One region of the Bradyrhizobium sp. MI1.11 genome, then DNA from elsewhere that is predicted to be linked to it. Evidence: riboswitches for the same ligand, from Rfam matches in the RefSeq annotation. Region 1 holds a riboswitch; the other holds the start of a gene.

Region 1 (11,467 bases):
CGGCGAGCGTCCCGGCACGCTCGCGATCGCCGGCGCCGAGCGCGCGCGCGATGGCGGAGGCCACCGCGCCGCCCATCGCACCGCCCGACATGGTCATGGTCAGGATCACTGTCGGAAACACCAGCGCCATCGCGGCCAGCGCTTCCACACCAAGACGTCCGATATAGGAGGTCTCCGCAATCACCGTGCAAGTGCCGGCTGAGAGCGCGACGACGTTGGGCCAGGCCAGTCCGAGCAGCGTGCGCAGGATCGACCCGTCCATCAGCGCGCTCCTCACAGGGCGCGGGGGCGGCGGCAGCGGACGCTCTTGTTCATCGACCGGGATTTCGGCGATGTCTGACATGTCCTCTCCGGGCGAAAGCGCCATTTGCGGCGCGGCAATGCTTGGGTGTACCAATGAATTGGTTCGCGCGCAGGGCGCAACGACAGGCTTGTTAGCACGATGCGCAGCGATTCCTCCTGCGCTAGGTGCAGGCGTGCCCTGCGGCAGCGCATTTCAGCCCGTGGAATTGCGGCTCTCAGTCTCCGTGGGGCCATCCTTCGAGACGCCCGCGTCGCGGGCTCCTCAGGATGAGGTCTTGTTTCGCGGTGACATGTCGGACCCTCATGGTGAGGAGCCCGCGAAGCTGGCGTCTCGAACCACGAGGCCAACGCCCGCGCGGCATTACCCAATCGTCCAGAGCAATGGCGGACGGCCGCGCGATGTCGGGGACAGGTGCACTCCGATGTGCCGCCCGCATCCGGCCGCGAGCCCTTCGAACAACCCCGCCAGCACCTTGGTGCAGGCAGGGTGGTCATCGGCGACGCCGTCCATCAACTTCCAGCTCTGCTGACGGATTTCGAACATGCCTTCGGATTGCGTCGTCTCAGCCACATCGTCCTGCGCGACCAACAGCGCGTTGAGGAACGTCGCGAATTCGCTCGCACCGCCGCGGCCCATCGACAGCGCCGCAGCGACCTCATCGAAATATTGCATCCCGATCAGCTTGCCCGTGAGGTGCAGGAGATAGCCGGCATCCTCCGGACCGAACAGCTGCACCATCACGGGCGCGGCGGTGCGCACATATTCCATCGCATAGTTGCGATAGGCTTTTTCCAGTCGCGGTCTGGGCCAGCTTGCGACTGGCAACGCCGGAGCGGCGGCTGCATCGAACGGCGGCGCTTCGAGATGCCGCGCGAACACGAGGCGCTGGTCGAGTTCGAGGGGCTGGTCATATTGATAATAGTAGCCTTCGAGCCCATCCTGGCCGTCGACGCTCTGCTTGGTGCAGACGAACCCTAATCTGGTATCGCCGAGCGCCACACCGTTGTTGGCGTGCCAGCCGCGCAGCATCGCGCGCGAGACTTCGCCCGGCACGCCGCAGATGGCGGTGCCCTTCCAGATCCAGCGCGGCGGCGGATAGCGGATCCAGGCTTTGCGATCACTCTCATACATGTATTCGACGTGCACGCCGCCGATCCAGTTGGAGAGGTAGTGATATTGCGCGGCCGCCACGGCGGGCGGCAGATGGGTCAACCCGAGCTTGTCCAGCCCCGGCAGAAAGCGCTCCTGCTGCTGGCGGCGGAACACGCGAAAGACGAACTCCGCAGCATCCGCCGTGCCGCGACGCGTGACCACGGTGAGGATCAGACCGGTGAAATAGGCGTGATAGAGATCGGCAACCGCGCGCCAGCGTTTCCATTGAGCTTCCTGCGCGGGGTCAGATGCGGCGGTCATGTTCGCTCCCGATCGTTGTTTTGATCGAGTGTGTCACTGCATCCGGTGACGGACAAGCTGAGCCGCATGCAGGGCGCCCTGCACGCCGGCTCGCCAATTCCGCATCACGAATTTTGCGCAGGCTTAGATTTGCGCGGCTTTGGCGGCACGCTCGCGTTCGACGCGCTCGGTGACGTCGCGGGCCATCGCCACCGACCCCTGCACCACTCCAGCGGCATCCCGCACCAGCGCAAAGGTCATCTCGATGTAGAGCTTGCGTCCGTCCTTGTGCAGCGCGCGGGTCAGTGTCGGTTTGCCCGCAAGCTTCATCGCGCCGCTGGCAAGCGCGGCCTCGAAGCCTTTCCAGTGCGCGGCACGCAGATGTTCGGGAATGATGAGGTCGAGATTCTGACCCAGCGCTTCGTCCGCGGAGAATCCGAACAGTGCGGACGATGCGCGATTCCACCGCATGATCGTGCCGGAGCGATCCGAATAGATCAGCGCGTCTGCGACGTCGTCGAGGATTTTTGCCTCGAGTTCGGATTGATCTGTCATTTCGCCACCTCGGACGTAGCCCGGATTCGCTTCTTATCCTGACACAGATTCGGTGTCATCGCCCGACTTGATCGGGCGATCCAGTATTCCAGAGGCGGATGTGATCGAACCGATAGGCTCCGGCGTACTGGATGCCCCGGTCAAGCCGGGGCATGACAGCGGAAGGTGAGGCTATCCCTACGCCCGGAAATGCTTGCTCAGCTTCAGCCCCTGGGCCTGGTAATTTGAGCCGATGCGCTGGCCGTACATGGCGTCGGGGCGCGCCAGCATCTTTTCATAGACGAGGCGGCCGACGATCTGGCCGTGCTCGAGGATGAACGGCACCTCGCGCGAGCGCACTTCGAGCACGGCGCGCGCCCCCAACCCGCCGGCGCCGGCATAGCCGAAGCCGGGATCGAAGAATCCGGCATAATGCACGCGGAACTCGCCGACCAGCGGATCGAACGGCACCATCTCCGCGGCGTAATCGGGCGGCACCTGCACCGCCTCTTTCGACGCCAGGATATAGAACTCGCCGGGATCGAGGATCAGGCTGCCGTCGGGACGGGCCGAGATCGGCTCCCAGAACTCCTCGACGGAATAGCCGGCGCGGCGATCGACGTCGATCACGCCGGTGTGGCGCTTGGCGCGGTAGCCGACGAAGCCGCCGCTCTTCTCGCCGGAGAGATCTACGGAGACGGCGACGCCGCCGGTGAGATCGGCATCGTCGATATCGACGAGACGTTCGGTCGCGTGCAGCGCCTCGAGGTCGTCGATGTTGAGGATGGCATCGCCGGTGCGGAAGCGTACCTGGCTCAGGCGCGAGCCCTCGCTGACCAGCACCGGGAACGTCTTGGGGCTGATCTCGGCATAGAGCGGGCCGTGATAGCCGGCACCGATCATGTCGAAGCGGCGGGTGCCGTCGGCGATCACGCGGGTGAAGACGTCGAGCCGACCGGTCGAGCTCTTCGGGTTGGCGGCCGCCACGATCTCCGGCGGCAGCGCGAGGCTTTCGAGCAGCGGCACGATGTAGACGCAGTTGGTCTCCAGCACCGCGCCGTCGGCGAGGCTGAACTCGTGCAGCTTCAATTCGTCGATGCGCTCGGCAACGGTGGCGCCGGGACCAGGCAGGAAGCTGGCGCGAACGCGATAGGCGATATCGCCGAGACGCAAATCGAGGCTCGCCGGCTGGATCTGGCTTTCGACGAAGTCGTAAGCGGGCAGGATGAGACCGCCCTCCGCCATCGCCGCGATCATGCGGTCGGGCAGGATACCATTGGCGTCGGCGGCGACCGTGAACGTCAACCCGGGGTCCTCATCAGGGATCAAACACATCCCGACATGCGGGCAATATGAGCGTTTTACGGCTATCCGATGGACGTCTTGACGGAAAGGGCATTGCGGAATATGAGCATGACTTATCCCGTGGTGATTTGAGCCGGCCGGCTTGCAGCCACGTTAAATAAGTCGCTAAACAGGCCGGGGACCTCTGTGATCCCGGCCCGTGGAAATATTCCAGGCCGGTTTTTTTGTGGCCATTTTCGATGGTCACTTCAGGAGGTCCTATGTCGAAGTCCCCGGCGCCAACCGCGCAATACCGTCCCGAAACTCGCTTGGTTCATTCCGGCACCCTGCGCTCGCAATATGGCGAGACCTCGGAGTCGCTGTTCCTGACCCAGGGCTACGTCTACAACAGCGCCGAGGAGTGCGAGGCGCGGTTCAAGGGCGAGGACCCCGGCTTCATCTATTCACGCTACTCCAATCCGACCATCGCGATGTTCGAGCGCCGCATGATCGAGCTCGAAGGCGCCGAAGCGGCACGTTCCGCCGCGACCGGCATGGCCGCGGTGACGACGGCGATCCTGGCGCCGCTGAAGGCCGGCGATCACGTCGTGGCCTCGCGCGCGCTGTTCGGCTCGTGTCTCTACGTCGTGCAGGATTTGCTGCCACGCTACGGCATCGAGACCACGCTGGTCGACGGCCTCGATCTTGACCAGTGGCAGCGCGCCATGAAGCCGAACACCAAGACGTTTTTCCTGGAGAGCCCGACCAATCCGACGCTCGACGTGCTCGACATTCCCGGCATTGCCGAGATCGCGCACAGCGGCGGCGCGCGGCTCGTCGTCGACAACGTGTTCGCCACGCCGATCTGGCAGAGCCCGCTCGCGCTCGGCGCCGACGTCGTGGTCTATTCCGCGACCAAGCACATCGACGGCCAGGGCCGCTGTCTCGGCGGCATCATCCTGTCCTCGGAGGCGTTCATCGCCGAGCACATCCACAATTTCATGCGCCAGACCGGCCCGTCGATCTCGCCGTTCAACGCCTGGGTGCTGCTCAAGGGCCTGGAGACGCTCGCCGTGCGCGTGCGCGCGCAGACCGAGACGGCCGCGCGCATCGCGGACGTGCTGGCGAGCCATCCGAAGATTTCGCGACTGGTGTTTCCCGGCCGCGCCGATCATCCGCAGGCGGCATTGGTGAAGAAGCAGATGCGCGGCGGCTCGACCTTGGTCGGCTTCGAGGTCAAGGGCGGCAAGCAGGCGGCGTTCCGCGTGCTCAACGAGCTCAAGCTTGCCAAGATCTCGAACAATCTCGGCGACGCCAAGAGCCTCGTCACGCACCCCGCCACCACGACGCATCAGCGCCTCAAGCCGGAGGACCGCGCCGCGCTCGGCATCAGCGAGGGATTCATCCGCTTCTCGGCGGGGCTGGAGCACGCGGATGATCTAATCGAGGATCTGACCGCGGCGCTGGAGAAGGCGTAGCCACACACTCGGAATCGTAGGGTGGGCAAAGCGAAGCGTGCCCACCCTTCACGATCGCGGTGCCGATAGATGGTGGGCACGGCGCGCGAAGAGCGCGCCTTTGCCCACCCTACGGCACCAAGCTACATCGGCCGGTACGTCCGCAGGTCCGCGGGCACGTTCACGCCGAGCTTGATCTGGCCGACGGAGCGGATGATGTCGTCGCCGAGGAGCTGGGCGAAGCAGGCGTAGCCCCAATCGTTCATGTGCAGGCCGTCGGCGATCACAAAGCTCTCGACCGGAAGCGACTGCTTCTCGTGCCAGTCGCGCATCACCTCGAAGCGCGGGAAGATGCCGACGTGACGGAGCTCAGCGACCTTGCCGAGCAGCTTCACCATCTTGCCGGCGCTCTCGGCGCGCTGGTTGACGGCTGGCGAATACTGCGGATCGACCAGCACGACGTCGGTGCCGCCGGCAGCCTGGATGCGGCTGATGCCGTCCTCGACGAGCTTGGCGGTATCGCCGGGATCGAGATTGCGCAGCACCGCATTGGTGCCGACCTGCCAGATCACCAGATCCGGATGCACGTCGATCACCTCCTTCTGAAGGCGCTTCATCATCTCGGGCGCGTCCTCGCCGCCGACGCCGGCATTGACGACGGTGATGTCGGCTGTCGGATAGTGCCGGTGCAGCTGCGCGGCAAGACGATTGGGATAGTTGAACTCCGGCGAGCTCGCACCGAATCCCGCGGTCGAGGACGAGCCGAATGCGACGATGACGACGGGCTGGCCGGCGACGAGCTTGCCCGCGACATGCGGCAGCGAGCCCATCGCCTTAGCGCCGCCCTTCGGCGACAGGCAGGGCACGCGGCTGAAGACGTCGCCGGCGGATTTCGCGACCTGCTTCACCTTGTCGATGGCGCGCGCCGTGATGCCGCGCTGGTCGGGGGACGTCGCTGCGACGGTCGTCTGGGACGGTGAAGCGGGAGCCGGATTAGCCGACTGCTGCGGGGCCGGCGTTGCCTGCGCGCCCTGCGTCTGCGCGTGCGATTGCGAGGCCGGACTCAGCAACAGCAGCACCGCTGCTGCAGGCGCAGCCAGCCATGCCGTCAGGCAAAAAGGGCGGAGAGAACTCATTAACGCTAGACCTCAATTTTGCTGCTGGGCCGGCTCCAGATGCGCAGCGTCGATCACGAACTGTGCCAACGCCCGGCCAAGGCAATCATGGACCTGCTTCGCCAGCTCAGGCCCGCGCGACGGGCTGAACAGGTCGAACTGCCCCTGGTCATTCCACTGCCGCATGATCGCGAAACGATCGAACAGCGGAATATCGTGCTCCTGCGCCACCACCCGCATATTGTCGAGGTATGGCGGCACCGAGATCATGGTTTCGGTACGCGGACTGTACTGCAAGTTCATCAAGACGACGTCAGCCCCTGCCTTTTGCAGCGCAACAACCCCTCCGGTCACTGCGCCGCGAAAATCATCGGGATCGATGGCTCGGATAGCATCGACAGTCCCGGTCTGCCAGATAACCAAAGTAGGTGCTTTTGCTTCCATCAGCTTAACGAAACTGGCGGCCGCCTCCTCGGCCGTTTTCTTGCTCTGTATTTCTACGGAGACGTGGACTATCTCGGACGGCGACAGCTTGTCCTTCAGAATGGCCTGCATCCGCGCCGGATAAGAGGCGTCCTCGGAAGCCGGAATTGTGGTCGAGCGACTGCCGATGACCAGGATTTCGAGCGGCTTGCCGGCCTTCACGGCATCGGCGACCTTGGGAAGCTGGCTTTCGCTGGTGAGCAGATAGGACGGCACTTCACAGGCTGCGGGCGCGGCTGAAGCAGCCGGCGCAGCATCGTCCGCGCGCGCCGGAGGCGCGGCGAGACCACCGCACAGCAGGATCAGGCTCAGGAAAACCTTCGCCTTCATCAGCCCCCTCCCGCCATATCGGCGCTGCCGACGGCGCTTTTGGTTTTCGAACCGCTCTTGTCAGCCACCCGCTTGTACCACGAAATCAGCCAGGCCATGGCCCACATGATCAGAATTCCGGAGAGACTAATTAGCGCATGCATGACCGGGCCGCCCGAGACCTCGGCCAGGATGAAATGGCCGGCAAAGGCGAGGAAGACGCCGAGACAGAATATCTCCAGGGAATGCGAGCCGCACAGGATCAGCGGCCGCAGCCATGGCGATTTCAGGCCCGGCCAGTCCCGCGGCAGGACGCGTACGGTGAGCGCGGCCAGCGCCAGGAAATGCGTGAAGCGCAGCACGTCCAGGTCGGCCTTGTCGATCGGATACATCCACTGCTCGAGCCGCTTCGGCATGAAATGGGAGAGCTGCGGCACATACCAGGTCAGCGTCACGTAGAATGCCGCGACCAGATAGGCGATCGCGATCCACATCGTCACCCGCGAAGCCAGAATGCGCGACATGCGTCGCGCACCCCCGAGCGCGCACCATGCCCCGAACACGAACAGCAATTGCCAGGCGAAGGGATTGAAGGCCCAGAAGCCGTTCGGATAGGCGGACAGATAGAGGTCGTATTCCCAGGTCACCGCGTAGAGCGCGACCGAGAGGCCGAGCGTCACGTCCGGGCGCCATTTCATCAGCCACAGGATCAAGGGCAGCGCCAGCATCAGCACGATATAGAGCGGCAGCACGTCCATGTTGACCGGACGGAAGCGCAGCAGCAGCGCCTGCACGATCGTCACGTCGGGCTGCTTGAGGAAATCCATGATGCCCATCTCTTCGGTGTAGAGCGGGTTCTCGAACCTGGTCGCGACGTAGGAGATTTCGGCAAGGAAGATCGTGAACAGGAAGACGTGGGCGACATAGATCTGCCAGACGCGCCGCAGGATGCGCGCGGTGGCGACGACAATGCCGGACTCCAGCATCGCCCGACCGTACACGAAGGCGGCGGTATAGCCGGAGATGAAGATGAAGATCTCGGTGGCGTCGCTGAAGCCGTAATTGCGGATCGTGAACCAGGTCAGAAGGCTCGGCGGCAAATGGTCGATGAAGATCAGCCACAGCGCAAGGCCGCGGAACAGGTCGAGCCGGAGCTCGCGCTCCCCGATGGCGGGCAGCGAAATGGCCGGCGCGGCCGCGCGCCGCTTTGCCCCCGCGGACTTGACCTCCACAGGTTTAGCGGTTCCCGCGATCGTCGATCCCGTCACTTGGTCGGCAATAGTCATCGGGGGCCTAAAAACCCTTCCGCAAATCGCGACGTGGCAAGGAGTGTACCGGTCCGGCCGTCATCTCGCAAAGCCACCGGATCACATGCAAGTACGTTTGGACCTACACTTGGACGTGTACTTCCCTGCGAATTCAGGCGGGACGATGTCGCCAAGGCCGCCTCCGGCGTTTGGTTCCCGGGCGGTTTTCGGTATGATGGCAATCATGTACCGCGCCGTGACCCGCCAGATCGAAGTGACCGTCGAGCCGAACTTTGTTCCGGAGCAGTCGTCGGCCGACCGCTCCCGTTATTTCTGGGCCTACACCATCGTCATCACCAATTCCGGCGATGAGACCGTGCAGCTCAAGACGCGGCACTGGATCATCACCGATGCCACCGGCCGGCAGCAGGAGGTGAAAGGCGAGGGCGTCGTCGGCGAGCAGCCGACGCTCGCGCCCGGCGAACGCTTCGAATACACCTCCGGCGTGCCGCTCACGACCGCCTCGGGCTTCATGACCGGCCGCTACCAGATGGTCAGCGCAAGCGGCGAACGCTTCGAGATCGACGTGCCGACGTTCTCGCTGGACAGCCCGGATAACAAGCGGGTGTTGAACTAGCGCTGGAAATGGTGGGCACGCTTCGCTTTGCCCACCCTACGGCACCGCGCTACGCGTCCTCGACGCCCGCCTCATCCGGTGTGAACTCGTACACCGAGCTGCAGAACTCGCAGGTCACGACGACCTTGTCGTCCTTGACCATTGCGGCACGGTCGTCGGACGAAAAGCTCTTCAGCATCGATGCGACCGCATCGCGCGAGCAGGAGCATTGCGCCTTCAAGGGCAGCGGATTGAACACGCGCACGCCGCGTTCGTGGAAGAGACGGTAGAGCAACCGCTCGCCGGACAGCTCGGGATCGATCAGCTCGACGTCTTCGACGGTTTCGATCAGCGAGCGCGCCTCGACCCAGGCATCGTCTTCAGCGACGGCATGGACCTCGACGCCCTCGGGCGCATCGCCGGGATGCAGATCGGCCTGCCGCGCGCGCTCGGGCGCCTTCGGCAGGAACTGCATCAGCATGCCGCCGGCACGCCAGCGATGCTTGCCGCCGTCATTCGAACGCCACTCCTCGCCGACGGCAAGGCGCACGCGCGTCGGGATCTGCTCGGAGCGCAGGAAATATTCATGAGCGGCGTCTTCCAGGCTGCCGCCGTCGAGCGCGACCAGGCCCTGGTAGCGGCTCATGTCGGGGCCCTGGTCGATGGTCATGGCCAGATGACCGTGGCCCAGCAGCGCGCCGGAAGTCTTGCCGGAATCCTGGACTTCGCCGAGGCGCGCGGCATCATAGCGCGCATAGGCGCGCAGGCGATCCGGCGCCTGATAGTCCACGACCAGGAACGACACAGGACCGTCGGTCTGGGCCTGGAGGATGAAGCGGCCTTCGAACTTCAGCGACGAGCCGAGCAGCGTGGTCAGCACGATGGCCTCGCCGAGCAGCTTGCCGACCGGCGCCGGATAATCGTGCTTGGTCAGGATCTCGTCGAGCGCCGGACCAAGCCGCACCAGGCGACCGCGCACGTCGAGCGCGTCGACCTCGTAGGGCAGCACGGCGTCATCGATGGGAACCGCGGATGGCGCGCGAACCGGGCCTTCGGGCCCGGTTTTCATGTCAGGGGATTGGGAAACCATGGCGCTTTATCTGGGGTCGGAAGGCGGAATTGGAAGGGGGGCGGCTGCATCCGGAATGCAGAACGGATCGTACGCAAGCACGGCAAACTCGGTGTCGTCCTGGCGAAAGCCAGGACGACGATCCAAAGCTACTTCACCGGCCCGCGTTACTTCACCGCGTCGAAGCACCAGGCCAGAATGCCCTTCTGCGCGTGCAGGCGGTTTTCGGCCTCGTCGAACACGACGGATTGGGGACCGTCGATCACCTCGTCGGTGACCTCCTCGCCGCGATGGGCGGGCAGGCAGTGCATGAACAGCGCATCGGGCTTGGCCAGCGACATCAGCTGGGCATTGACCTGATAGGGCTTGAGCACGTTATGGCGGTGCTCGCCTTCCTTGTCGCCCATCGACACCCAGGTGTCGGTCACGACACAATCGGCGCCCTTCACGGCGGCTTCGGCATCCGTGCCGAGCATGATCGGCGCGCCGGTCGCCTTGATGAAGTCGCGCATCGCTTTTTTCGGCGCGAGCTCCGGAGGCGTCGCGACATTGAGCTGGAACTTGAAGCGCTCGGCGGCGTGCGCCCAGGACGCCAGCACGTTGTTGTCGTCGCCGGTCCAGGCCACCGTCTTGCCCTCGATCGGGCCGCGATGTTCCTCGTAGGTCATCAGGTCGGCCATGACCTGGCAGGGATGCGAGCGCCGCGTCAGGCCGTTGATAACGGGCACGGTGGCGTTCGCCGCAAGCTCCAGCAGCGCATCGTGATTGAGGATGCGGATCATGATGGCGTCGACATAGCGCGACAGCACCCGCGCGGTGTCGGCGATGGTTTCGCCGCGGCCGAGCTGCATCTCGGCGCCGGTGAGCATGATCGGCTCGCCGCCGAGCTGGCGCATGGCGACATCGAAAGACACCCGCGTCCGCGTCGAGGGGCGCTCGAAGATCATCGCCAGCGTCTTGCCTTCGAGCGGCCTGACCGGCTGATGCGCCTTCTGCTTCGCCTTCATCGCGGAGGACGCGGCCAGCATGCGCTTGAGCTCCGACAGCGGCAGCTCGTTGATATCGAGGAAGTGCTTCGGTGTTTTCTTGGGCGTTTTATCGGGCGACGTGCTCATCAGCTTGCCGCCCGCTTGTTGCCGGACAACGCCGTGCAGGCGCGCTCGAGCCGCCCGACGCTGTCCTCGATCTCGGCTTCGGTGACGATCAAAGGCGGCAGGAAACGCACGACATTGTCGCCGGCACCGACGGTGAGCAGCTTTTCTGCGCGCAAGGCGGCAACGAGATCGCCGGAAGGCACCACGGCCTTGATGCCGATCAGGAGGCCCTCGCCGCGCACTTCGCTGACGACATCGCCATGACGGTCGATCACGGAAGCGAGCTTCTGCTTGAGCAGCAGCGACATCCTCTGCACGTGGTCGAAGAAGCCGGGCTTGAGCATGACGTCGAGCACGGCGTTCGCCGCCGCGATCGCGAGCGGATTGCCGCCGAAGGTCGAGCCGTGCGAGCCCGGCGTCATGCCGGACGCCGCTTCCGCGGTCGCAAGGCAGGCGCCGATCGGGAAGCCGCCGCCGAGCGCCTTGGCCAGCGACATCACGTCAGGTTCGACGCCAAGGCGGCGGTATGCGAACAGATCTCCGGTGCGGCCCATGCCGGTCTG
Region 2 (11,467 bases), on a different contig from region 1:
TCCGGCGCCAGCGTCGCCCTGGTGTCGCAGAACGCCAGCAAGACGCCGTTCACGGCGAAGCTCGACAACATCCTGGTCGTCGCCCAAGTCTACGACCCCAAGCGCATCATTGCCGAGTTCACCGCACCCGCGACGCTCACTGACGGCGTCACGCAAAGCACGTTCGTCGTGAACTGGAGCAAGGGTCGCAGCAGTGTCGTCGGCCTGCCCGCCGTGCCGGAGCGCGCCTCCATCGTGTTCGAGGATCCCACCGTCAATCGCGTCGACGGCAGCGTGCAGGTGCCGCTCGCGCGCGCGAAACAGGTCGAGCTGCATGGACGCCTCGCGGATGGATCGCCGTCAGATCATCCCGTGATCGAGACCGTGCTGCAGATCGCGCAGGGCAGCATCCAGGGCGTTCATCCGCTGCTCGCCGAGCCGTTCGAAGCCGATACGCGGGCGAAGATCACCGGACTGTCCGACCTCACGCCAAAGCCGTGGCCGCAGCGCTTCCGCGAGATCCAGGCCGCCGGCGGCCATATCGAGATCGTGCAGTCCCGGATCCAGCAGGGCGAGATGATCGCGGTTGCGGCCGGCACGCTCGGGCTCTCGGCGAACGGCCGTCTCGACGGCGAACTGCAGATGACGGTGACGGGCCTCGAGCGCGTGATCCCCGCGCTCGGCATCGAGAAGATGCTGGAGGAGGGAGTGCCGCAGGCAACCCTCGATCGCGTCGCGCCCGGCGTGAAGTCGCAGGACCTGAACAATCTGTTCGGCGCGCTCGACCGCGCCGTTCCCGGCCTCGGCAAGGTCATCAAGCAGAACGCCAATGCCGGCGTTGCCGCCGGCATCAATTCGATCGGCACCGAGAGCACGCTGGAAGGCAAGAAAGCTCGCACCTTCCCGCTGAAATTCGTCGACGGCGCTGTGCTGCTCGGCCCGGTCAAAGTCGGCCAGATCCCGCCGCTTTACTAGTTCGTGAATTCATCAATCTGCCGGGCGGACAGCTTGGACCGCCTGACGCGCTCGAAGCTGTGAACAGATCGCTTCCGAAGGGCCTCTTGTTGGTGCCGGTGACGCAAACCGCGAGGCCCTCTCCGGCGTCGGCCGAGGAGTGCGTCAGCGGCGTCTGGACAGGAAGCGTTCTGCCGCCCTATTGAAGGCCAACTAGCCGGCTCTAGGGTCGCGCCCAATTATCTGGGGTTCGGGGGAAGCAATGAACGCGTTGAATTGTCTCGTCGCAGCATCGCTGCTCGTCGCCTCGCTTCAGACCGCAAGCGCCAAGGACGGCGAACACTGGGTGGTGTCCTGGACGGGCGCGGTTCAGGGCCCATACCCCGTGGGCAATCAGTCTGCCCAGCCCGAACAGAAATTCGCGTTTCCCGAGCCTGCAGCCGGTGCGCGGGACCAGACCTTTCGCCTGATCGTGCGGCCGGATATCTGGGGCCGGCAGGCCCGCATCCGGCTCAGCAACGCCTTCGGCGCCAAACCCGTCACGTTTGACGGCGTTTACGTCGGCCTGCAGTCGGGCAGTGCCGCGTTGATCCGCGGCTCCAACACTCCGGTGACGTTCGCCGGCACGGCTTCCGTTACGGTGTCGCCGGGCAATTCGGTCTGGAGCGACGCGATCGCGCTGCCGTTTGCAAAGCGGCCTGATGACCTCGCCGGCCGCCGGCTTGCGGTCAGTTTTCATGTCGCCGGCCAGAGCGGTCCGATGACCTGGCACGCCAAAGCGCTGACTACCTCCTATGTCAGTGCGCCCGGCGCCGGCGCGAAGGGCGCCCTCGAAGACGAGGCTTCCTTCCCCTATGCGACTGCGTCGTGGTTCTTTCTCGATGCGATCGAGATGACTGCGCCTGCCGATGCCTTCGCCATCACGGCGTTTGGGGATTCGATTACCGACGGGACCGCCTCAACCATGAATGGCGACGATCGCTGGCCCAACGTGCTGTCGCGCCGCCTGAAGGCGGTCTACGGCAACAAGGTCGCCGTCGTGAATGGCGGCATTGGTGGCAACCAAATCGCAGGCCCCGCCGAATATGGTTCCGACAAACCGTACGCGGGCGGCCCCGCTTCGGGCCAGCGGCTCGATCGCGACGTGCTGTCGCTGTCCGGCATATCGAGCCTGATCTGGCTGGAAGGCATCAACGATTTCAGCAAGAACGGCAATTTTACCGCCGACCAGGTCATCGCCGCGATGAAGGACGGCGTCGCGAGGCTACGCGCAAAATGGCCACAAGCCCGGATCATTGGCGCCACCGTCGTTTCGGCACTGGGCAGCACCAGCGCGGCACATGGTTTTCCCGAGCAGGATGACAAGCGCAAGGCGCTCAACGCATTTATCCGTAGCTCGGGGACATTCGACGGCGTGATAGATTTTGATCGTGCGACGCTCGATCCGGCCTCGGGTGGCCTCAAGCCGGAGTTCGTTCCCGAAAGCACGACCGGCGGCGCCGGCGACAAGCTTCATCCCAACCGCACCGGATATCTGGCGATGGGACAGGCCATCGACCTCGATCTGTTCAAGCCGGGAAAGTTTGATCGCAGCGCGAAGCAGTAGGATGAATTCAGAGTTGCCTGTCTCCATTCATCGCCCTCAGCTGTCGTAACTCCCTCCATGCAGGTTACGAGCTGAACTCACGGCCGCTTCGCCGGATCGTGATGACCCGCCGGGAATGCGGAGCCGCAAAGTCCGCTCTCTCTCCATGTCGGCCGCACGTTGAGGCGGTCGCCCAGGCAGGAGAGATATCATGACGAAGTCCAGGCTGTTCATTGCCGCTATCGCCATCTCGACCACGCTCGCGACGCCCGCGTTCGCGCAGTGGGAATGGCAGTCGCAGGAGCCGGCCGCATACGCCTCGATGTATCCTAATGGTGATCGCAACATCTCGAATCCCACGACGCGGGAGACGATGGCATTCGTCCCCTCGCGGAAATCACCGCGCCCCACGGTGATGCGCGCGACCAGGGGCAAATAGTCGCCATCCACCACTTGCCCGTCGCGAACTGGGCCTGGTCATGCCCCGGCCGGGCCCAATGCGCATTACCTTGAACGTGGCCTTGGACAATCGCGACAGTCGCGCGTGCGGATCGGGGGCCAACGAAAATATTCCGAACAGGATCGTCAGGAAAACGTGATGCAGAAGATGCACCTCGCCGCGAATAACCGCAGCCGCATTCAAATCACTCCACACCAGGGAAGCATGCAGGCGCCGGAGACGGCGCGCGGAATCCAATCCGCTTCCCAAATGGAGGAAGCTTCAAGTGCGGATCATCAATTGCGGACTGATGCTGGGTATTCTCGCTGCCTGTTCAGGGCAGGCGCGTGCCGACGACAATGTAACAACCGAAATCCAGTCGCTGAAGGCGAAGCTGAAGGAGCTCCAGCAGCGCGTGGACTCTGAGGCGCGCAAGACGCGGCAGGTTGAAGCGCAGGCGAAGGCCGTTCAGTTACCGGCAAGTTACAAGGCGCTCGCCGCCGATCCATGTGCGGCCGGCAAGGTCTGCTACAAGGGCGTGACGTTGACATTCGGAGGCTGGGTCGATCTCACCGGCATCTACCGCTCACGCAATCTCGCTTCCGATACCGGCTCGGTCTACAACTTCATCCCCTATCAGCAGAGCCGCAATTTCAACATCCCGGAAACGCGCTTCTCCGCGCGCCAGAGCAGGTTCTCGGTGTTGGCCGAAGGCAATGCCGATGCCGACACGCACCTCGCTGGTTACGGCGAGATCGATTTCGAAGGTGCGGCTCAGACGGCGAACTCGGTGGCGACCAACTCATTCAATCCGCGCATGCGGCAGCTCAGCCTGGAACTGGACCGCACCGATCTCGGTCTTCACTTCCTCGCCGGGCAATCCTGGTCGCTCAACGCGCCGACCAAGTCGGGCATCGATCCTCGCGGCGTCGATGCGCCCGGCGTGATCGACTTCGAATCCGTCCCGGGATTTCTTGCGGCACGGCAGCCCGGGCTGCGCGTCTGGCAGGACATCGGACCGGAGTTCAAGCTGGCTGCGTCGGTCGAGAATGCCCAGACCGCGTTCTTCGGCGGCAACGTCCCGGCTGTCGGCACACCCGCCATTGGACCCCAGGGCGTGCTGAACCCGAACCTTCAGGTCAATCTGACCGGTCCCGGCGGCAGCTTCTTCAACAACCTCAACAATGTCAGTCTGAATCAGGTGCCCGACGTCACCGTCAAGGCAGCCTGGGACCCACGGCTCGGGCCCACCAAGCTGCATGTCGAGGCGTGGGCGCTCTACCGCCAGCTGTTCGATCGCTTCAACAACGCCAACCACACCTACGACACCGGAAGCTTCGGGGGACACATCTTCGCCGAACTGATTCCGAAAACCCTCGATCTTCAGCTCTATGGCTCGCACGGCGTGCTGGGCCGCTTCACGGCAACGCCGTTCCCCGACGCGGCGGTGGCGCAGGACGGCACCATCCTCCCGCTGACGATCACGGCGGCCGCCGTCGGCCTGATCTGGCACGCGACGCCCAGCCTCGATGTCTACTCCTATGCAGGCCTCGAAAAGGCCAAGGCGAATTTCGCCAATGTTGGAACGGTGCCCTTCGGCTACGGCAATCCGCTCTACAACAACACCGGCTGCTTGACCGAGAATTCGCCGGCCGCGACCTGCAACGGAAACACCAGGGAGGTCCGGCAGATCACGGCCGGGATCTACGACACCATCTACCAGGGCAATTTCGGCACGCTCAAAGCCGGCCTGCAATATTCCTACACGCAGCGGTTCGCATTCGCCGGCGTCGGCGGCGCCCCGAAGACGGACGACAACGTGGTCATGACGCAGATCCGCTACTATCCGTTCTAGTCATGGAGCCACGCGGGCTCGTAGCCCGGATGGAGCGAAGCGCAATCCGGGAATCTTGCCTCAAGCGACGGAGGTCCCGGATTACGCTTGCGCTCCATCCGGGCTACTTCAGTGCTACGGCTTGTTGCCGAGCTGCGCATGCGGCCGGCCGAAGTCGGGCGCCGCCGAATCCTGGCCGATCTCGACAATGCCGCGGCGGATGGCGCGGGTGCGGGTGAAGTGGTCGAACAGCGCCTCGCCGTCGCCGCGGCGGATCGCGCGGGTGAGCTTTGCCAGATCCTCGGTGAAGGTGCCGAGCATCTCCAGCACGGCTTCCTTGTTGGCGAGGAAGACGTCGCGCCACATCGTCGGATCGGAGGCGGCGATGCGGGTGAAATCGCGAAAGCCGCCGGCGGAGAACTTGATGACCTCGGACTCCGTCACCTGCGCCAGTTCGTCGGCGGTACCGACGATGGTGTAGGCGATCAGATGCGGCAGATGGCTGGTGATCGCGAGCACGAGATCATGATGATCCGGCGTCATGATTTCGACCTTGGCACCCATCGCCGCCCAGAACGCACGCAGGCGATCGGTAGCAGCCGCATCGACGCCCTCCGGTGGGGTGAGGATGCACCAGCGGTTGATGAAGAGCTCGGCGAAGCCCGAATCGGGGCCCGAATGCTCGGTGCCTGCGACGGGATGCGCCGGCACGAAATGGATGCCTTTCGGCAGATGCGGCGCCATATCCCTGACGATGGCGCCCTTGACTGAGCCGACGTCGGAGATGATCGCGCCGGGCTTGAGATAGGCGGCGATTTCCTGCGCCACCGGCCCGCAGGCGCCGACGGGAATGCAGAGGATGACGAGATCGGCATCCTTCACCGCTTCCGCATTGGTCGCCACGACCTGATCGACAATGCCGAGCTCCATCACGCGTGCGCGCGTCTTCTCCGAGCGCGCGGTGGTGACGATCTCGCCAGCCAAGCCCTGGAGCTTCGCAGCGCGCGCGATCGAGCCGCCGATCAAGCCGAAGCCGATCAGCGCGACGCGCTGGAAGTGCGGGGTCGCGCTCATGTTCCGGCCATGAAGTCGCGCAGGCCCTCGACGACGAGGCGGTTGGCCTCCTCGGTGCCGATGGTCATGCGCAACGAATGCGGCAGGCCGTAGTTCTTCAAGCCGCGCAGCACCAGCCCGCGCTTGGTGAGGAAGGCGTCGGCTGCATCCGAGGTCTTGCCCTCGGTCGGGAAGTGGATCAGCACGAAATTGGCGACGCTCGGCGTCACCTTCAGGCCGAGCTTGCCGATCTCTTCGGTCAGCCAGTTGCGCCAGGTCTCGGTGAACTGCTTCGACATCGCCTGATGCGCGGTGTCCTCGATCGCGGCAACGGCAGCGTACATCGCCGGCGTCGACACGTTGAAGGGACCGCGGATGCGGTTGACCGCGTCGATGATGTGTTCGGGGCCGAACATCCAGCCGATCCGCAGCGCCGCAAGACCATGGATCTTGGAGAACGTGTGGGTCACGACCGTGTTCTCGGTGGTCGCCACCAGCTCGATCCCCATCTCGTAATCGTTGCGCGAGACGTAGTCGCAATAGGCTGCGTCCAGCACCAGCAGCACGTGCGAGGGCAGGCCGGCGCGCAGGCGCTTGACCTCGTCGAACGGCAGATAGGTGCCGGTCGGGTTGTTGGGGTTGGCGAGCCAGACCAGTTTTGTGCGCGGCGTGACGGCTTTCAGGATGGCGTCTACATCCGCGGTGAGGTTCTTCTCCGCCGCGACGACGTTCCTGGCGCCGACCGCCATGGTTGCGATCGGGTAGACCAGGAAGCCGTGCGTGGTCGAGATCGCCTCGTCGCCATGGCTGAGATAGGTGTGGGCGAGCAGATTGAGGATCTCGTCCGAGCCGGCGCCGCAGATGATGCGGTTGGGGTCGAGCCCGAAGGTGCGCCCGATCGCTTCGCGCAGCACGCGCGAGGTCCCTTCCGGATAGTCTTCCAGGTGATCCGCCACGTTCTTGAACGCCTCGATCGCCTTCGGCGAGGGCCCGAACGGCGTCTCGTTGGCCGAGAGCTTGAACACCTTGCGACCGGGCTCCGCCACCGGAGTCTTGCCGGGCGTATAGGGCGCAATATCGAGAATGCCGGGATTCGGCACTGGGCGGGACATCTTCAACTCCGGAGTGGCTTAAGCAGTTCGCGACTTACGATTTCGGCCCGGTCGGGGGCACCGTATAGCGCGTTGCGTGGCTGCCGACGAGGGCCGTGGAGCGCACCGAGGCCCCCGCTTCGATCAGGGCAGCCTTGATTTTGTCGAGGCTGCTCGTCGCGGTGACCGAGACCAGCAGCGCGGCGCCGTCGAAGGCGGTGTCGGGCACCGCCACGATCTCGGCGAGCGGCGACAGGACGCGCGCAACTTCGGCGTTCCACCCTGACACGCGTACGCTGAAGGTCTCGACCTCCGTCACCAGGGCGCTGTCGGCGACGCGCGAGACCGCGAACACCGGCAACGCCGCCGGATGGTCGGCGCGCTCGACAAAGGGCAGCCGCGCGATGATCTTTGGCGCGCCGGCTTCTTCCAGCGACAGCCACCACGGCGTGCGGCTCGAGGTTGCCGAGACCAGCGCAAGGTCGCCCTTGGATTTCGCGACGGCCTCGACCGCCGCCTGCGCGCTGAAATGCGCGACGTAGGGCACGGTGAAGCCGAAATGGAATCGCGCGGAATCGCGCATGGCGGGCTCGCTCGCCGAGATGTCGGCGTGTACCGAGAACGGCGCCTGGACATAGGTGAACGTCGCGATGATGACGCGCCAGATGCTCTCGACCGTGTCGAGCGGCAGGATGCCGCGATGACGCTGCACGAGGTCGCGCATCATGGAGGCCTCGCGTGCCGGGCGGAACGCCGAGCCGACCTCCTGGGTCTGCTTCACCTGGATCAGGCGGTCGATGATGTCGCCGCGTTGCATCAGCAGGCGATGCATGCCCTCGTCGATCGCGTCGATCTCCTTGCGCAATTCCTGGAGCGATGGTGGCGCGGGCGGACGTTGGGACATGTCTGACAGGTGCTGTTGAGGGGCGTTCCAATGCGGATCAGTCGAGCCGTCACCGCTACGATGGATGTCCTGATTAGGCAGTCGGGGCTGCGAAAGCAAAGAGAAATGCAATGGGAAATCGGGCCCTTTCCGCCGGCGGCGCGACAGGCGAATTTGGTCGATCCGGGCCGCGACTTGACGAAAACCGTCCAAGACGGTAGTTTTTATCCGTTCCGTGGTCATTTGAGCCGGCCGGCTTGCAGCCACGTTAAAAAACTCGCTAAACAGGCCGGGGACCCTTTCGATCCCGGCCGAACCTATCGTTCAGGCCGGGTTTTTCATGGCCTGATGTCAATGCGGTCACTTCTACGATCGCAAACGAGGTCGATGGTCAGATGGTTGGCGTCCAGTCAATTCCCAGTCCCGCGATCACTGCCGACGAGCGGTCGCACGAGGTGGATCGTCCGAGCTCGCAGGTTGCGCAGTTCGGCACGAAGCAGCCGCTGCAGCTCGATTGCGGTGTCGATCTCAGCCCGTTCCAGATCGCCTACCAAACCTACGGCGAGCTCAATGCCGATCGCTCCAATGCGATCCTGATCTGCCATGCGCTGACCGGCGACCAGCACGTCGCCAATGTGCACCCTGTCACCGGCAAGCCCGGCTGGTGGGAGACCTTGGTCGGCCCCGGCCGACCGCTCGATCCCAGCGAGTATTTTATCATCTGCTCCAACGTGATCGGCGGCTGCATGGGCTCGACCGGTCCGGCTTCGATCAATCCCGCGACGGGCAAGGTTTGGGGCCTCGATTTCCCCGTCATCACCATCCCCGACATGGTGCGCGCGCAGGCGATGCTGATCGACCGGCTCGGCATCGACACGCTGTTCGCAGTCGTCGGCGGCTCGATGGGCGGCATGCAAGTGCTGCAATGGACTGCGGCGTATCCGACTCGGGTATTCTCCGCGCTGGCGATTGCCTGCTCGACACGACATTCGGCGCAGAACATCGCGTTCCACGAGCTTGGCCGTCAGGCGGTGATGGCCGATCCCGACTGGCACCAAGGCGGCTATGCCGATCACGGCATCCATCCGCATCGCGGGCTCGCTGTCGCTAGGATGGCGGCGCACATCACCTATCTTTCGGACGCCGCGCTGCATCGAAAATTCGGCCGGCGCATGCAGGACCGCGAGCTGCCGACCTTCTCGTTCGACGCCGACTTCCAGGTCGAGTCCTATCTGCGCTACCAGGGCTCGTCCTTTGTCGAGCGCTTCGACGCCAACTCCTATCTCTATCTGACCCGCGCGATGGATTATTTCGACATCGCCGGCGACCATGGCGGCGTGCTGGCGAAGGCGTTCGCGGGAATCCAGACCCGCTTCTGCGTGGTTTCTTTCACCAGCGACTGGCTGTTCCCGACCTCGGAATCGCGCGCGCTGGTGCACGCCCTGAATGCGTCGAGCGCGCGGGTGTCCTTCGCCGAGATCGAGACCGATCGCGGTCACGACGCGTTCCTGCTCGACGTGCCCGAGTTCTTCGACATTGCCCGTGCCTTCCTGCAGTCGGCAGGCAAGGCGCGCGGGCTTACCGCCAGGACTGCTTAACAAGGACGGCTAGTCATGTCTGTACAGGAAGCGCTGCCGCTGGGCGGCCTTGCGACCGGGCAGCCCGGCGATTTTCGCGCCGACCATGTGCTGGTGGCCGAGATGGTCAAGCCGGGCTCGAAGGTGCTCGACGTCGGCTGTGGCGAGGGCGACCTGCTCCAGCTGCTGGAGACCCGCGGCATCGACGGCCGCGGCATCGAGCTGTCGCGCGAGGGCGTCAACCGCTGCGTCGCCAAGGGGCTTGCGGTGGTGCAGGGCGATGCCGACACCGATCTCGTGAACTATCCGGATGACGCCTTCGACTACGTGATCCTGTCGCAGACCTTGCAGGCGACGCGGCAGCCGAAAGTGGTGCTGGAGAATTTGCTGCGCATCGGCCGCCGCGCCATCGTGTCGTTCCCGAATTTCGGCTTCTGGAAGATGCGGCTCCAGCTCCTGATCGGAGGCCACATGCCGCGGACGGAAAATCTGCCGGCAAGCTGGTATGACACCGCCAACATCCATTTTTGCACCATCAAGGATTTCGTCGAGCTCTGCGACGCGATCGACGTCAAGATGGAACGTGCCGAGGCGCTCGACCTCTACGGCCGTCCGCTGCGGCTGCGGATGCCCTGGTGGGTGTGGAATCTGTTCGGCGAGCAGGGCGTGTTTCTTCTGACGCGAGGCGGCAGGAAGTAAGATTCCCGTAGCCCGGATGAAGCGTAGCGCAATCCGGGATTCTATCCGCGGAGGCGAAGGCCCCGGATTACGCTTTCGCTCCCTCTGGACTACGCGACGGAGTGTGTGGCGACGCCTTCGCGCTAATGCGCCGGCAACGACCGCGCATCGCGCGCCGGCCATCTTCCCGCTTCCACCAGCGTGACGAACCGTTCCACCGTTTCGTTGAACAGCGCGGGCTCTTCGAGATTGAGCACGTGGCCGGACTTCGGAAACATGGCGAGCCCTGCCGCAGGCAGGTGCTTCTTCAGGAACAGGCTTGCGCCGACGCACGGATCGTCCTCGTCGCCGCAGATGATGAGTGCCGGCGTCGTGGCGGCTCTGATCGCGTCTGTCATCGTAAAGATCGAGGGACGGCCGGCCTGGAAGCCGCGCATCGTGCGCGCCGATCCCTTGGCGTCGTGCCGCGCCAGGGCGGCGTAGAAATCGGCGTGGCCGCGCGGGTCCTTCACCAGGAAGGGAATCCGGCTCGGCGCCTCGCGCGTGACCTTTGCGACTTCGGCCGAGCCGAGCATCTCGAATTGCTCCGCGTTGGCGCGGCACTGCTGGCGCCAGGCGTCGAGGTTCTCGATCTCCGAGCCTGAGCCGACGCCGGCGAGCGTCATCGACAGGGCACGTTGGGGCGCGTTGAGCCCGATCTGGAGCGATGAATAGGCGCCCATCGAGAGGCCGACGAAGTGCGCGCGATCGATCTTCAGATGATCGAGCACCGCGAGCGCATCGGTGTAGAAATGCGTGTAGCCGTAGACCTCGCCATCAGGCACGTCCGATGGCGTGTAGCCGCGCGCGGAATAGGTGATGCAGCGATGGCCGCGCGAGAAGTAGCGCATCTGCGGCTCCCAATTGGTGTAGTCGGCGGCGAATTCGTGCAGAAAAAGTATTGGCGTGCCCGTGCCTGCTTGTTCGAAATAGAGCCGGCAATTGTCCTTCGTGAGGGCGTGAGGCATCCGGTTTTCTCCCAGAGGTGGCTGCGACATTGGAATGCCGTCCTGCGGTTAGCGCATACGAACCTAACACTTATTAATCATCTTAATCATCGTCCAAAATCTCCGCGACCGCGTCTTGTTCTCGCCACATCAGGATACTGATACAGCCCGCGGATGTCGGCCACCGCACGGGCCGATTGGGAAGTGGGGGTGTCAACGAAGGATGAAGAATGTTCGAGTTGTTTGCGTCTCGCCTGTCGCGCTGTGTCGTCGCGCTGGCTGTTTTCTTCGCGGCGGTCGCCGCCTTCACCTCTCCGGCGTCAGCACGATCTCATCGTCATAGCGCAGAGCGGCACGCTTACGCGCATCACGCCAGCAGATATCATCATTACCGGCATGCACGCAGTT

What was found. Region 1 has a riboswitch for S-adenosylmethionine ahead of AC0L30_RS24060 (O-succinylhomoserine sulfhydrylase). Riboswitches for the same ligand answer to the same signal wherever they lie in the genome.
Region 2: linked by a shared signal. The riboswitch ahead of metX (homoserine O-acetyltransferase MetX) and the one ahead of AC0L30_RS24060 (O-succinylhomoserine sulfhydrylase) in region 1 are both predicted to bind S-adenosylmethionine.

The regions. Positions count from the first base shown of each region.
Region 1 covers NZ_JBVVPM010000025.1:106,910-118,376, forward strand. Annotated here, with positions in the region: gene AC0L30_RS24040 (MATE family efflux transporter) at 1-343, opposite strand, end outside; gene AC0L30_RS24045 (hypothetical protein) at 665-1,717, opposite strand; gene AC0L30_RS24050 (PAS domain-containing protein) at 1,841-2,251, opposite strand; gene AC0L30_RS24055 (2'-deoxycytidine 5'-triphosphate deaminase) at 2,429-3,565, opposite strand; SAM riboswitch at 3,646-3,725, shown strand; gene AC0L30_RS24060 (O-succinylhomoserine sulfhydrylase) at 3,796-4,992, shown strand; gene AC0L30_RS24065 (SGNH/GDSL hydrolase family protein) at 5,115-6,107, opposite strand; gene AC0L30_RS24070 (SGNH/GDSL hydrolase family protein) at 6,120-6,899, opposite strand; gene AC0L30_RS24075 (OpgC domain-containing protein) at 6,899-8,164, opposite strand; gene apaG (Co2+/Mg2+ efflux protein ApaG) at 8,358-8,762, shown strand; gene AC0L30_RS24085 (Hsp33 family molecular chaperone) at 8,812-9,831, opposite strand; gene argF (ornithine carbamoyltransferase) at 9,978-10,925, opposite strand; gene AC0L30_RS24095 (aspartate aminotransferase family protein) at 10,925-11,467, opposite strand, start outside.
Region 2 covers NZ_JBVVPM010000007.1:111,205-122,671, reverse strand. Annotated here, with positions in the region: gene AC0L30_RS09710 (DUF2125 domain-containing protein) at 1-954, shown strand, start outside; gene AC0L30_RS09705 (GDSL-type esterase/lipase family protein) at 1,196-2,539, shown strand; gene AC0L30_RS09700 (hypothetical protein) at 2,730-2,957, shown strand; gene AC0L30_RS09695 (hypothetical protein) at 3,244-4,812, shown strand; gene AC0L30_RS09690 (prephenate/arogenate dehydrogenase family protein) at 4,927-5,865, opposite strand; gene hisC (histidinol-phosphate transaminase) at 5,862-6,956, opposite strand; gene AC0L30_RS09680 (chorismate mutase) at 6,991-7,839, opposite strand; SAM riboswitch at 8,044-8,123, shown strand; gene metX (homoserine O-acetyltransferase MetX) at 8,214-9,416, shown strand; gene metW (methionine biosynthesis protein MetW) at 9,432-10,094, shown strand; gene AC0L30_RS09665 (alpha/beta fold hydrolase) at 10,217-11,080, opposite strand; gene AC0L30_RS09660 (TIGR02594 family protein) at 11,290-11,467, shown strand, end outside.